One region of the Pseudomonas sp. XS1P51 genome, then DNA from elsewhere that is predicted to be linked to it. Evidence: riboswitches for the same ligand, from Rfam matches in the RefSeq annotation. Region 1 holds a riboswitch; the other holds the start of a gene.

What was found. A riboswitch is a leader RNA that binds a small molecule or an ion and turns the genes downstream of it on or off. The one in region 1 is predicted to bind cobalamin.
Region 2: linked by a shared signal. The riboswitch ahead of cobW (cobalamin biosynthesis protein CobW) and the one ahead of cobO (cob(I)yrinic acid a,c-diamide adenosyltransferase) in region 1 are both predicted to bind cobalamin.

What each region holds. Positions count from the first base shown of each region.
Region 1 is NZ_CM142707.1:7,071,771-7,079,202, reverse strand. Features, by position in the region: gene ACYZUD_RS32735 (cobyric acid synthase) at 1-548, opposite strand, end outside; gene cobD (threonine-phosphate decarboxylase CobD) at 545-1,537, opposite strand; gene cbiB (adenosylcobinamide-phosphate synthase CbiB) at 1,530-2,438, opposite strand; gene bluB (5,6-dimethylbenzimidazole synthase) at 2,435-3,085, opposite strand; gene ACYZUD_RS32715 (cobyrinate a,c-diamide synthase) at 3,082-4,482, opposite strand; gene cobO (cob(I)yrinic acid a,c-diamide adenosyltransferase) at 4,479-5,090, opposite strand; cobalamin riboswitch at 5,171-5,402, opposite strand; gene ACYZUD_RS32705 (hypothetical protein) at 5,557-6,141, shown strand; gene ACYZUD_RS32700 (PQQ-dependent sugar dehydrogenase) at 6,209-7,432, shown strand, end outside.
Region 2 is NZ_CM142707.1:2,101,930-2,109,361, forward strand. Features, by position in the region: gene ACYZUD_RS09630 (ATP-binding protein) at 1-182, opposite strand, end outside; gene cobN (cobaltochelatase subunit CobN) at 333-4,199, opposite strand; gene cobW (cobalamin biosynthesis protein CobW) at 4,203-5,264, opposite strand; cobalamin riboswitch at 5,365-5,577, opposite strand; cobalamin riboswitch at 5,754-5,981, shown strand; gene ACYZUD_RS09645 (CbtB domain-containing protein) at 6,102-6,308, shown strand; gene ACYZUD_RS09650 (CbtA family protein) at 6,320-7,027, shown strand; gene ACYZUD_RS09655 (cobalamin biosynthesis protein) at 7,024-7,432, shown strand, end outside.

The DNA of each region.
Region 1 (7,432 bases):
GGCGACAGCAGTTCCAGCGTGCCCACCAAATGCGCGAAAACACCGCCACGATTGATGTCCGCGATCAGTACGACGGGGCAGTCCACCGCCTCGGCGAACCCCATGTTAGCGATATCGCCAGCACGCAGATTGATCTCGGCCGGTGAACCCGCGCCTTCAACCATCACCACTGGATACGCCGCACTCAACCGTTCATGGGAGGCCAGCACCGCTTGCATCGCGATGGCTTTGTAGTCGTGATAGGCAACGGCGTTCATCGTCGTGACCGCGCGGCCATGAATGATGACCTGAGCGCCGGTGTCGCTGTTGGGTTTGAGCAGCACCGGGTTCATGTCGGTGTGCGGTTCAAGATGAGCGGCCTGAGCCTGCACCGCTTGCGCACGTCCGATCTCGCCACCGTCGGCGGTCACGGCACTGTTGAGCGCCATGTTCTGCGGCTTGAACGGCACCACGCTGACGCCCTGGCGCGTGACCCAGCGACACAACGCCGTCACCAGCGTGCTTTTACCGGCGTCCGACGTGGTGCCCTGCACCATCAATGTGGTCATCGGGATTCCTTGGCGTAGGCGTCGAACGCTTGCGCGAGACGTGTCCAGTCAGCTTCATCGGCAGGCAGGCCGAAACGCAGGCTGCTGGTGTTTGTGAACAACCGCAGCAGAATGCCGCGCCGGGCCATAAATTCATGCAGCTCTTCAGCGCAGTCGGTGCTCAACCATTGAAACAGGGCGCAACCGCCCTGGGGTTTGAAACCGTGCTGTTCAAGCAGCAGCGCCAGACGCTCGCTGGCAGCTTCAGTGCGCACCCGTTGCCGGGCATGCCCTTCAGCATCCAGCAGGCAAGCCTGGCCCAATACCCGGGTCGGCCCACTGACCGCCCACGGCCCCACTTGTTCGGCCAATAATTTAAGCAGCTTGCGCTCGGCCAGCACGAACCCCAGCCGCACGCCGGCCAGGCCAAAAAACTTGCCGAAGGAGCGCAGGACGATCAACCCGACCTGATGGGCAAACGGCGCCAGGCTCAGCTGCGGTGTGTTGTCCATGAACGCTTCGTCCACGACCAGCCAGCCACCGCGCTGGGCCAGTTTTGAATGCCAGTCGAGCAGACGACTCGGGGTCAGGCTCAGGCCGGTCGGATTGTTCGGGTTGACCACCACCAGCACGTCGAGGCTGTCGAGGAAAAAGTCGACTTCCTGCTCCAGCACTTCACGCACGATGTAGCCACTGCGCCGCCACGCTTCAGCGTGTTCGGCGTAGCACGGCGAGAGCACGCCGACCTTGCCGGCCCGACGCAAACGCGGCAGCAGCTGGATTGCCATTTGCGAACCGGCCACCGGCAGTACCTGGGCGGCGCCATAGTAATCGCAGGCCGCCTGCTCCAGACCGTCATCGGTTTCCGGCAAACGCGCCCAGGCCCGCAGCGGAATCTCCGGGACCGGAAACGGCCAGGGCGCAAGGCCGCTGGACAGGTCGAGCCAATCGGCTTCGGCGATGCCGTATTCGAGCGCCGCCTTGCGCAATCGGCCACCGTGCTCAAGCATAGAATTCAGCCCCCACGCAGAGGATCAGCAACCATAACCATACCCCGCGCTGGACCAATTGCCAGCCACGGTCGATGGCGTCGGCGTCTGCCGGCACGCCTTCACCCAGTGGCGGACGCTGATGCAGTTCACCGTGATAAATCGCCGCCCCACCCAACTCGACGCCGAGCGCACCGGCACCCGCCGCCATCACCGGGCCGGCATTCGGGCTGTCCCAGGTCGGGCCCTGGGTGCGCCAGCATTTCAACGCCAGTCGGGTTTTGCCCAGCAGCGCGTAGGTCAACGCCACCAGGCGTGCAGGAATATAGTTGAGCACGTCATCGATCTTTGCTGCCGCCCAACCGAAGCGCTCGAAGCGTTCGTTGCGATAACCCCACATAGCATCCAGGGTGTTGCTCAATCGATGGAGCACCACGCCCGGTGCACCGGCCACGGCAAACCAGAACAACGCGGCAAACACGGCATCGCTGCCGTTCTCCAGCACCGATTCGGTGGCGGCGCGTGCCACTTCGGTTTTATCCAGTTCGCTGGTCTGACGGCTGACCAGATACCCCACGCGCGCGCGCGCCTCTTCCAGATCATCACTACGCAGGGCCTTGGCCACCGGCTCGACATGCTCGCCGAGGCTGCGCATGCCAAGGGCGCAATAAAGGACGAGAATCTCGACGATCCAGCCGACATAAGGCGCCCAGGAAAACGCCGTGGCCAGCAAGGTCAGCGGCAACACCGCGATCACCCAAGCGGTGACCCCATGACTGCGCCAGCCGCGACCCTCACCATTGAAACGTTGCTCGATGCGGTCAGCAAAACGGCCGAACGCCACCAGCGGATGCCAGCGTTTGGGTTCACCCAGCAGCGCATCCAGCGCAACCGCGGCGACACTCAACAACGCCACACTCATTGACTCACTCCCCAATAATTTTCATACAGCAATTCGCTGAGCGGACGCGCCTGCGCCCAGCCTTCGAGTACCAGCATCGGCGCCGGATAGAATTCCTTGACCGGTCCCAGGCAAAGAACTGCCAATGGCTTGGCTCCGGCGGGCAAACCCAGCAGGTCTGCCAGTGCTTGTGGCTCGAACAGTGAGACCCAGCCCATGCCTAGCCCTTCGGCGCGGGACGCAAGCCACAGGTTCTGGATCGCACAGGACAACGAGGCCATGTCCATTTCCGGCAAGGTGCGACGGCCGAAGATGTGACGCTCGCGATCGTCCATCAGCGCTGCGACCAATACCTCGGCGCAATCGTTGATGCCTTCGACCTTGAGCTTCATGAATTCATCAGTGCGCTCGCCGAGGGCTTCGGCGGTGCGGATTCGTTCTTCTTCTACCAACTGCTGGATCTTGCCGCGCAGGGTTCGATCGCTGATGCGGATGAACCGCCAGGGCTGCATCAGGCCGACACTCGGTGCCTGGTGTGCGGCTTCGAGCAGGCGCCTCAACAACTCGGGCTCGACCGTACCGCCGCTGAAGTGGCGCATGTCGCGGCGTTCGCCGATGGCTCGGTAGACGGCCGCGCGTTCGGCTTCGGAAAAAGCGTTGTCCGTCATGGCCGCTTCGCGAGCAGGCTCGCTCCCACAGGGATTTGCATTTCTTCAGGTAATACACGGTCAACTGTGGGAGCGAGCCTGCTCGCGAAGGCGACCTCAAGGTCAGGCGCAAACAACGCGGCAACCGCCGATGGATTGGACGGAAAATAGAAATGCACATAAGAGGCTGTCATCCGCCCCTCACGATAAACCGCCTCCGCCCCACGCCCACCGTTAGGGCTCAGGCCTCGAGCAATCGGCTCAAGTTCAGTGCGGGTCAACGAATGGTGATAGGTGTGCCCGCGCAACGAACCTTCCGGCAATTCGACCGCTTGCAGTGCCAACGCTGCCAGACGCTTTTGCATCACCGCATCCCCTGCCAGCAAGCCGACCAGTTCAGCGCGAGTGCCCTCGACATCGGTCAACGAATCGAGCAGATAAAGCATGCCGCCGCATTCAGCCAGCAGCGGTTTCCCGGCGGCATGGTGAGCACGAATGGCGGTCAGCATCGTTGTGTTCCGTGAAAGCGCCACGTGGTGCAATTCAGGGTATCCGCCGGGCAAGTAGAGGCTGCCTGCCTCCGGCAAGCTTGCGTCACGGATCGGCGAAAAAAACAGCAGCTCGGCGCCCATGGCCCGCAGCAGATCCAGGCTCGCGCCATAGGTAAAGGCAAACGCCTCGTCACGGGCCACGGCAATCCGCACGCCGGCCAGCAATGGCTCGGCAGCGATCACATCAGGAGCGGCAAATTCCACCGCCGGCGGCAGCGCGACCTCGCAGCTGCTGGCCAAGGCATTGGCCGCCGCATCGAGACGCAGATCGAGATCATTGAGCTCGCTGGCCTGAACCAGACCAAGATGCCGACTCGGCAATTCGATCCCGGTTTCCCGGGACAACGCACCGTACCAGCGCAAGCCTTCGGTCAGGCTACCTTCGAGCAATTGCGCGTGACGCAACGTGCCGACGCGGTTCGCCAACACCCCGGCGAACGGCAAGTCCGGCTGATAGCGAGCCAGCCCCAGGGCCAGCGCACCAAAGGTCTGCGCCATGGCGGTGCCGTCGATCACGCCAAGCACCGGCACACCAAAGTGTCGCGCCAGATCGGCGCTGGACGGCGTACCGTCGAACAGCCCCATGACGCCTTCGATGAGGATCAGGTCCGCCTCACCGGCTGCTTCCCACAACAATCGACGACTTTCCTGCTCGCCGACCATCCACATGTCCAGTTGATACACCGGCGCACCGCTGGCGCGCTCGAGAATCATCGGGTCGAGGAAATCCGGGCCGCACTTGAACACGCGAACCTTGCGCCCCTGATTGCGATGCAAACGGGCCAACGCAGCGGTGACAGTGGTCTTGCCCTGACCGGAGGCCGGCGCGGCAATCAATACCGCCGGGCAATGACGTGGTTGACTCACAATTCGACGCCTTTTTGCGCTTTGATCCCGGCCTGGAATGCGTGCTTGATCACGCCCATTTCGGTAACGGTGTCGGCCAGTTCAATCATCTCCGGTTTGGCGCCGCGACCGGTAACCACCACATGCTGCATCGGCGGACGCGCCTGCAAATCGCTGAGCACCTGATCGAGATCGAGGTAACCGTGCTTGAGGGCGATGTTCAATTCATCGAGCACCACCAGGCCGATGGACGGATCGCGCAGCAATTCGCGCGACACCGCCCAAGCGGCCTCGGCGGCGGCGATGTCGCGCTGGCGGTCCTGAGTTTCCCAGGTAAAGCCTTCGCCCATTACATGAAAACGCACCTGCTCGGGGAAGCGCCGGAAGAATAATTCTTCGCCGGTGCTGTTGCGGCCCTTGATGAACTGCACCACGCCGCACTGCATGCCATGACCCATGGACCGGGCGAGCATGCCGAACGCCGAACTGCTCTTGCCTTTGCCGTTGCCGGTCAGCACCAGCAGCAGGCCGCATTCATTCGGAGAGTTGGCGATGCGTTCGTCGATTACGGCTTTTTTACGCAACATGCGCGCCAAATGGCGTTCGTCACGATCGGGGGTATCAGTCATGGGGGAGCTCTCCGTTGAGGCTGGAAACGGCGGGCAGGCACAAGAATAGACGGCAAGAAGCCTGGCATCGCCCACCGTGATGCCACTGGATGAATCAGGCCGGTCTCCGGGCTCATGAGCGGCGTTCGCCGGACTGCGCGCCTTCCCATGTCGATTATCGACACAGTGGCTCAAGGCACAGTCTTCACTCATTTACCGTTGCGGGGGCAGCGCCGGGATCGTGATCTTCTTCCCTGGAAGAGATGACTCACCGGCTTCCCTGTTTCACTCTGTCGACCAATGCCACAGAGCACCTGAAACAAGCCGCGAAGGTTAGAGGGTTGGGGGTGGAGCGTCAATTAAAGCCGGGACGCCACTGAGCGAATAACTGCCGTTGATCAACTAAATGACGTCAATCTTGTGCCACACTCACAGCAGTGATATCAAAGAGCCACAACCTGACAACACAATAAGAAGAGGGAGCCACATGCAAGGCATGATCATCAGCAACCCGAAGCTGGAATTCCTGCGTCCGGTGCTGGAACGCTGGTTTGACTGTATCGACCGCTACAATGCCGTGCGTGGCGATAACGACACGCCTTACTGGTACGACGAAAAAGCCAACCTCGGGTTGCTCTCCGCGGCTGCCTGGATGGCGGAAATGGTCACGCTGCAACAAACGCCAACCCGCAAACAGAACGAAGAAGGTGAACGCAACGCCCGCGCCGATCTGTTTATCGCCACCCCCGAAGAACGCGCCTACCTTCAGGCCACTCAACGCTGGCCGCGGGTCAACAGTCTGAACCTGAGTCAGGCCCTGATCGATATCACCAGCGACGCGAAAAGGATCGCCTACGCCAGCGACCTGAAACTCGGCTGCCTGTTCGTTGCACCGCAAAAGGCCCAGCATAGTGCTACGCCGGAAGAGCTTCAGGACATGGTCGACGACCTGCAAAAGGAACATACCTGCGCCGTGGCCTGGTATTTCCCGTACGCCTATCGCAAGTTGCGCAACGAAGCCGGCAACTATCACCCCGGCATTGCCATCTTGCTCAGGGAAGCCCGCGGCTGACCGGTTGAACCATCGCACGACTAAGCTTCTCTATGATTAGGTCAATGCATTCATAGGGAAGATCAGCATGCGCAAGCCCCAGCTCGTTCTCGTCATCGCGCTCGCCGGAGGGCTCGCCGCCTGTGGTGAAACCTCCAGCCTGCAAGTCTCCGACGGCACCGGACCGTCGCCCAAACTGCCAGAACCGAACAAGACCCTGATCCCGACGGTGAACATCGCCCCGGCGATCGGCTGGCCGGACGGTGCCAAACCCACCGCCGCGGCGGGGACTCAGGTGGCGGCGTTTGCCGAAGGGCTCGATCACCCGCGCTGGCTCTATGTGCTGCCCAATGGCGACGTGCTGGTCGCTGAAACCAACGCACCACCCAAACCCGATGACGGCAAAGGCATTCGTGGCTGGGTCATGGGTAAAGTCATGGGCCGGGCCGGTGCTGGCGTACCGAGCCCGAACCGCATCACATTGCTGCGGGACAAGGATCACGACGGCATCGCCGAAACCCGCACAGTGTTTCTGGAAAACCTCAATTCACCGTTCGGCATGACCCTGATCGGCAATGACCTGTACGTCGCCGACACGGATCGCCTGCTGCGCTTCCACTATGAAAATGGCGATACGGCGATCAAGTCGCAGCCGATCAAAGTGGTCGACCTGCCGGGCGGCACGCTGAATCACCACTGGACCAAAAACGTCATCGCCAGCAAGGACGGGAGCAAGCTGTACGTCACGGTGGGCTCCAACAGCAATGTCGGCGAAAACGGCCTGGATCAGGAAGAAGGTCGCGCGGCGATCTGGGAAGTGGACCGCGCCACCGGCAACCATCGGATCTTCGCCTCGGGGATTCGCAATCCAAACGGCCTGGCCTGGGAGCCGCAGAGCGGCGCGCTGTGGACGGCGGTCAATGAGCGGGACGAAATCGGCAGCGACCTGGTGCCGGACTACATCACTTCCGTGAAGGACGGCGGGTTCTACGGCTGGCCTTACAGCTATTACGGCCAGCACGTCGACATTCGCGTCGAACCGCAAAACCCGGACCTTGTGGCCAAAGCCATTGCGCCGGACTACGCGGTCGGTCCGCATACCGCGTCGCTGGGCCTGACGTTTGCCGAAGGCAACGCACTGCCGGCGCAGTTCAAGGAAGGCGCATTCATCGGCCAGCACGGCTCGTGGAATCGCAAGCCGCACAGTGGTTATAAAGTGATTTTCGTGCCGTTCGCGGGGGGAAAACCGAACGGGCAACCGGTTGATGTGCTCACAGGCTTCCTCACTGACGACGAAAAAGCCATGGGCCGT
Region 2 (7,432 bases), 2.3 Mb from region 1:
ACGAATTGACCGCTGGCCAGCAGGTCTGCCAGACCTCGGGCCAGAGTGGATTTGGCCATGCCGCGCGGGCCTTCGATCAATACGCCGCCGATTTTCGGGTCGATGGCGGTGAGGTAGAGGGCGAGTTTGAGATCGTCGGCACCGACCACGGCGGAGAGCGGGAAATGGGGGGTGTCGGTCATTATAAAATCTCGGTCTTGGTCGGTGATCCATCAGCAGCCACTTCATCCCTGTGGGAGCGAGCCTGCTCGCGAAGCGGCGTGTCAGCCAACATCAATATTGAATGATCTGCCGCATTCGCGAGCAGGCTCGCTCCCACAGGTTCAGGTGCATTAGCCATCTTCTTCGATGTCCAGCAACAAATTCTCCAACGCCTCGCGGTACTCGCCCGGTTCCTTCCACATGCCCCGCTGCTGCGCTTCCAGCATGCGTTCGGTCATGTCGCGCAACGCGTGAGGATTGTGCTCACGAACAAAATCCCGGGTCGCCGGGTCCAGCAAATACGCATCCGCCAGCAACGCGTATTGGTGGTCGTCGATCAACTGCGTGGTGGCGTCGAAGGCGAACAGGTTATCGACCGTGGCCGCCAGTTCAAACGCGCCTTTGTAGCCGTGGCGCTTCACGCCGTCGATCCACTTCGGATTGGCCGCCCTGGAGCGAATCACCCGGTTCAACTCTTCCTTCAAGGTACGGATTTTCGGCAAGTCCGGCTGACTGTGGTCGCCATGATAACTGGCCGCCGCTTCACCGCTGAGGCTTTCCACGGCGGCGAGCATGCCGCCCTGGAATTGGTAATAGTCGTTGGAATCAAGCAAGTCATGCTCGCGGTTGTCCTGGTTTTGCAGCACCGCTTGCACCTGGCTCAGGCGCTGGGTGAACTGCTCGCGGGCGGCGGTGCCTTCGTCGGAACCGCCGTAAGCGTAGCCGCCCCAGTTCAGGTAAACCTCGGCCAGATCCTCGCGACTCTGCCATAGACGACCGTCGATGGCGCCCTGCACACCCGCACCGTAAGCCCCGGGTTTGGCGCCGAAGATACGCCAACCGGCCTGACGCCTGGCCCCGTCTTCATCAAGGCCCGATTGCAGCAGCGCTTCACGCTCGGCGCGAACCTTGGCGGCCAACGGGTTGAGGTCGTCCGGTTCGTCCAGCGCGGCAACCGCTTGCACGGCGGCGTCGAACAGGCGGATCAGATTGGCAAAGGCATCGCGGAAGAAGCCGGACACGCGCAAGGTCACATCCACCCGCGGACGGTCCAGCAAACTCAGCGGCAGAATCTCGAAATCGTCGACCCGCTGACTGCCTGTGGCCCAGACCGGGCGCACACCCATCAGCGCCATGGCCTGGGCGATGTCGTCGCCGCCGGTGCGCATGGTCGCGGTGCCCCAGACCGACAGGCCGAGCTGGCGCAGGTGATCGCCGTGGTCCTGCAGGTGCCGTTCAAGAATCAGGTTGGCCGACTGGAAACCGATGCGCCACGCGGTGGTGGTCGGCAGGTTGCGCACGTCCACCGAATAGAAGTTGCGCCCGGTCGGCAGCACGTCCAGACGACCGCGACTCGGCGCACCACTGGGGCCGGCCGGGACGAAACGGCCGCTCAGTGCGTCGAGCAGACCGCGCATTTCTGCCGGGCCGCAGGCGTCCAGACGCGGTGCGACGACTTCGCGCAGGTGGTCGAGGATGGCGCCAACCTCAGACCAATTCGCCTCCTGTGGGAGCGAGCCTGCTCGCGAAGCGGTTGATCTTTCAACATCATTATCGATTGACCCACCGCTTTCGCGAGCAGGCTCGCTCCCACAGGGGTCGGGGATGGTTCGGGGTTGGTTTAGTGCCTGCGAGATCAGTTGCGCGGCGAACAGTTCCAGGCGTTCGCGGGTATCACCTGCGGTGCGCCAGACTTCATCGTTAAGCAATTGCAGTTCAATTGGACGCGGCCCGGCCCAGGGCTCGGCCAAAGCGCAATCCAGCGGATCGAAGCCCAGCGTGAACGCCTTGGCCAGCGCCCGCAGTAAACTCGATTGCGCCCCTCGCCCATCGCCACGGGGAATCCGCAACAAAGCCAACAAGGTGTCGATGCGCAAACGCCCGGTCGGCGACTCGCCGAACACATGCAGACCATCGCGGATCTGCGACTCTTTCAAGTCGCACAAATAAGTGTCCAGACGCGGCAGCCAGATTGCCGCATCGGCGTCGCTGTCGAGTTTTTCGTCCAGTTGCAGTTCACGGTCGATGTGCGTGTCGCGCACCAGTTGCAGGATGTCGCGCTGCAATTCCCGGGCGCGGCGTGGATCGAGCAATTGCGCTTCGTAATATTCGTCGGCCAACAACTCAAGATTGCGCAGCGGACCGTAGGTTTCGGCGCGGGTCAGCGGCGGCATCAGGTGATCGATGATCACCGCTTGCGTGCGACGCTTGGCCTGGGCGCCCTCACCCGGGTCGTTGACGATAAACGGATAGATATTCGGCAACGGCCCGAGCAACGCATCCGGCCAGCAGTTTTCCGAAAGGCCGACGCCTTTGCCTGGCAGCCATTCGAGGTTGCCGTGCTTGCCGACGTGGATCACACCGTGGGCGCCATAGGTGTTGCGCAACCAGAAGTAGAACGCCAGATAGCCGTGGGGCGGCACCAGGTCCGGGTCGTGATAGACCGCGCTCGGGTCGACCTGATAACCCCGGGCCGGTTGAATGCCGACGAAGGTCAGGCCGAAACGCAGCCCGGCGATCATCATTCGCCCGCCCCGGCACATCGGGTCGCTTTCAGGTGCGCCCCAGCGTTCCAGCACAGCCTGGCGGTTGGCTTCGGGGAGCGCGTTGAACATCAGCAGATAGTCGTCCATCGCCAGGCTTTGCTGACAGGGACGCTGGTCGAGGGTGTCGAGGTCGTTGCTGACACCGCCGAGCAATTGCTGGATCAGCGCGGTGCCGCTGTCCGGCAGTCCGGCCGGTAGCGGATAACCCTCCTCATGAAGCGCACGCAGGATATTCAACGCGACGGCCGGCGTATCGAGGCCAACGCCATTGCCGATACGACCGTCGCGGGTCGGGTAGTTGGCGAAGATCAGGGCGATGCGTTTTTCAGCGTTGGGACGCCGCGCCAGATCGATCCAGCGCCGCGCCAGTTCAGCGACAAAGTCCATGCGTTCCGGTTGTGGCCGGTAGCAGACCACATCGGACTGACTGCGCTCGCTGCGCCACGCCAGGTCCTTGAAGCTGATCGGCCGGCTGATGATCCGCCCGTCCAGTTCAGGCAGCGCGATGTGCATCGCCAAATCTCGCGGCCCGAGGCCCTGCTCGCTCGCTCGCCAACCGGGTTCGTTGTCCTGGGCGCAGATGGCCTGGATCACCGGGATGTTGCGGCGAAACGGCCGCAGGTGCGGCGCTTCTGGACTGGACTGGGCAAAACCGGTGGTGTTGAGAATCACCCCGGCCTCAACCTCGTCCAGCCAATCCTCGACCACCGTCAGGCAGCCGGGTTCTTTCAAACTGGCCACGGCAATCGGCAACGGGTTCAACCCCGCCGCTTGCAAACGCTGGCAGAAAACATCGATGAACGCGGTGTTCGCCGCCTGCAAATGCGAGCGGTAAAACAGCACCGCCGCCACCGGCTGATCGGCCTGCCAGTCGGCGTGCCAATCGCTCAGTGCCGCCGGTTTTTTTTGTGGATGGTAAATCGCCGTGCGTGGCAGGGTTTGCGGCTCGGCCCAGGCGTAGTCGCGATCCAGCCAGCGATTGGCGAGGCAGCGAAACAGGTCAAGGGCATTGGCCATGCCGCCCTGACGCAGGTAATGCCAGAGCCGGTCGCGGTCCTCGGCAACCACCGTGCTCAGGTCGCTGAGCTCCGGGTCGGGGCGATCATCGCCGGGCACCAGAATCAGCTGCACACCGCGCTCGGACAACTCCACCAGACGCTCGACGCCATACCGCCAATAAGCGATGCCGCCGTGCAGTGAAATCAAGATCACCTTGGCGTGGCGCAGCACTTCGTCGACATACAGGTCGACCGACGCGTGATTCTGCACCTGCATCGGGTTGGCCAGACGCACGCTCGGGTAATCGTCGGGCAACTGCTGCGCCGCTTCGGCGAGCAGCGCCAGGCTGGAATCGCCGCTGCACAGGATCACCAGCTCGGCGGGGGTTTGTCCAAGGTCGGCGATGTTGTCATCCGACACGAAACCGCCGGGCTGGGTCCTGAGCAGGTGCATGGCTTAAACGCTGAGTGCAGCGCGCAATTGCGCTTCGAGTTGAGCGGCGTCCAGCTCCTGACCGATCAACACCAGGCGGGTGGTACGCGCTTCATCGGCGCCCCACTGACGGTCAAAATGCTTGTCGAAACGCGTGCCCACGCCCTGGATCAACAGGCGCATCGGTTTGTTCGGGATCGCGGCGAAACCCTTGACGCGCAGGATGCCGTGCTTGACCACCAGTTGGGTCAGCGCGTCCATCAGCAGGCTTTCGTCGGCTTGCGGCAGTTCGATGGAGATCGAATCAAATGCATCGTGATCGTGATCGTCTTCACCTTCATGGTGGTGATCGTGATGGCTGTGACGGCTGTCGATGTGTTCTTCGGAGCCGGCACCAAGGCCGATCAGTACGTCCAGTGGCAGGCGACCGCTGCTGGCTTCGATGACTTTTACCGCGGGTGGCAGCTCTTCGGCGACTTCCAGGCGCACGCGGGCCAGGTCTTCAGGGCTGATCAGGTCAGCCTTGTTGAGGATCACCAGGTCGGCGCTGGCCAGTTGATCGGCGAACAGCTCGTGCAGTGGCGATTCGTGATCCAGGTTCGGGTCGAGCTTGCGCTGGGCGTCGACCTGGTCCGGGAATGCGGCGAAGGTGCCGGCGGCGACGGCCGGGCTGTCGACGACGGTGATGACCGCGTCAACGGTGCAGGCGCTGCGGATTTCCGGCCACTGGAAGGCTTGAACCAGCGGCTTTGGCAGGGCCAGGCCCGAGGTTTCGATGAGGATGTGATCGAGGTCGCCGCGACGGGCGACGAGTTCGCGCATCACCGGGAAGAATTCTTCCTGAACGGTGCAGCACAGGCAGCCGTTGGCCAGTTCATAGACGCGGCCGTTGGCTTCTTCTTCGGTGCAGCCAATGGAGCACTGCTTGAGGATTTCGCCGTCGATGCCCAGCTCGCCGAACTCGTTGACGATCACCGCAATGCGACGGCCTTGAGCATTGTCGAGCATGTGCCGCAGCAAAGTGGTTTTGCCCGAGCCGAGGAAGCCGGTAACGATGGTGACGGGAAGTTTGGCCAGTGTTTTCATCGGATGCCCTTTGGCAAGGTGGCGGGCATACGGGACGACAATCGCTGCGACGGATGCGCGCGCGGGAGAGTTCGCCACCGGATCACCCCGCCCGGTTGTAGTGAGAATCTGTGTCGAGGCAGGTCTCCTGGCTGACGGCTTGCCAGTCGTTGGACTGGCGTTGGCTGCGCCTTCCCGCGTGCCCGATCGATAGGGCTTGCAGTGGCGTGGCAGCGAACATCACCGTTCACAGTTGCGGGGGCAGCCGCGGCATCGACCGCGTTCCCTTCTTAGCTTCGGCAAACGCCGAAGAACCTCGAAAGCGCAAGGCTACGCATCGCTTGGGGGCGGGTCAATGTCTTGTAGCGTCGTCACCGGCCCCTTCGCGAGCAGGCTCGCTCCCACAGTTGGCCGCAATCGAATGTGGGAGCGAGCCTGCTCGCGATGAAGTCACTTCAGTGCCGAGTTGAGAACCCATGCCAATTGACGCCCAGCCCCCGGCCATGCTCTCCTACACGCCTTGTTACGGGTGCCCTTCACAGGGTGAAACGGGAAACCGGTGAATCATGTGCTTTACTCAAAGCCATGTCAGTCCGGTGCTGCCCCCGCAACGGTAAGCGAGCGAAGGATCAAATCCACTGTGCCAGCAGTTCGGCATGGGAAGGTGATTCTTGCAGGTTTCGGCGTCAGCCCAAGCCCCTCGTGAGCCCGGAGACCGGCCCGCAACACACAGTGACCGTTACGTTCACTGAATAACAAACCCGCGGTGGGCGGGCGCTGTTTGAGCCTCTGCGTGCGCGATTCGCAGGGGTCCTCCATGCGCTCTATTCACCCGCTGACAGACCAGAGGGAAGCGCCATGTCGATCATCAGCAGTACCGGCCCCAGCAACACCGATAAGAGCACCGCCAGCAGCACCACGACCCAAACTCAACGCCTGACCGCCGCCGTGTGTGCGTCGATCCTGGGCGCGTGCCTTGTGTATTTCGCCGGTTTCTCGCACATCGAAGCGGTGCACAACGCCGCTCACGATACCCGTCACAGCGCCGCATTCCCGTGCCATTGAGACCTGCCGACATGATCAAGCGTATTGCGCAAACCGCAGGTTTCACCGGGCTGCTGGCCGCCCTGTTGCTGACGCTGCTGCAAAGTTTCTGGGTCTCGCCACTGATTTTACAAGCCGAGACCTACGAAAAATCCGAGCCGGCCGCTGTTGAAATCCACGAACACGCCGCAGGTGCCGTCGCCGCTCACACCCACGATGCCGAAGCCTGGGAGCCGGAAGACGGCTGGCAGCGCGTGCTGTCGACCACCGGGGGTAATCTGGTGGTTGCCGTGGGTTTCGCCCTGATGCTCGCTGGTCTCTACACCTTGCGCGCACCGACTAAAACCTCTCAGGGCCTGCTCTGGGGCTTGGCCGGTTATGCGACGTTCGTACTGGCGCCGACGCTGGGCCTGCCACCTGAGCTGCCGGGCACTGTCGCTGCCGATCTGGCGCAACGGCAGATCTGGTGGATCGGTACAGCCGCCTCCACCGCTGTCGGTATCGCCCTGATCGTGTTCAGCCGCCACTGGCTGATGAAAATCCTCGGCGTGGCGATCCTGGCCGTTCCCCATGTGATCGGCGCGCCGCAACCGGAAGTCCATTCGATGCTCGCTCCGGAAGTGCTGGAATCGCAGTTCAAAATCGCTTCGCAGCTGACCAACGTGGCGTTCTGGCTGGCCTTGGGCCTGATCAGTGCCTGGTTGTTCCGCCGCAAAAGCGATGGCCAATACCACGCATGACTGATGTCAGCGCAGCGCCGACCCTGGTGGTCGGCCTGGGCTGCCAACGCGGCTGCCCCGTCAGCACGCTGCGGGCGTTGCTCGATCAGGCGTTACAGGCTCATCAAATCGAACTGCACCAGATCAAGGCGCTGGCCAGCATCGAACTGAAACGCGATGAACCTGGCTTGATCGAGCTCGCCGAACAACTCGCGCTGCCGCTGATGTACTTTAGCAGTGAACAATTGGCTGGCTATCAACCGCAACTCAGCCATCATTCGGACATCGCGTTCGAACGCACCGGCTGCTACGGCGTAGCGGAAAGTGCCGCGCTGGCCCTTGCTGAGCAACTGGCCCAGGCCCCGGCAAAACTGCTGATTCCACGACAAAAATATGCCCAGGCAACCTTGGCATTGGCCTGTGCTG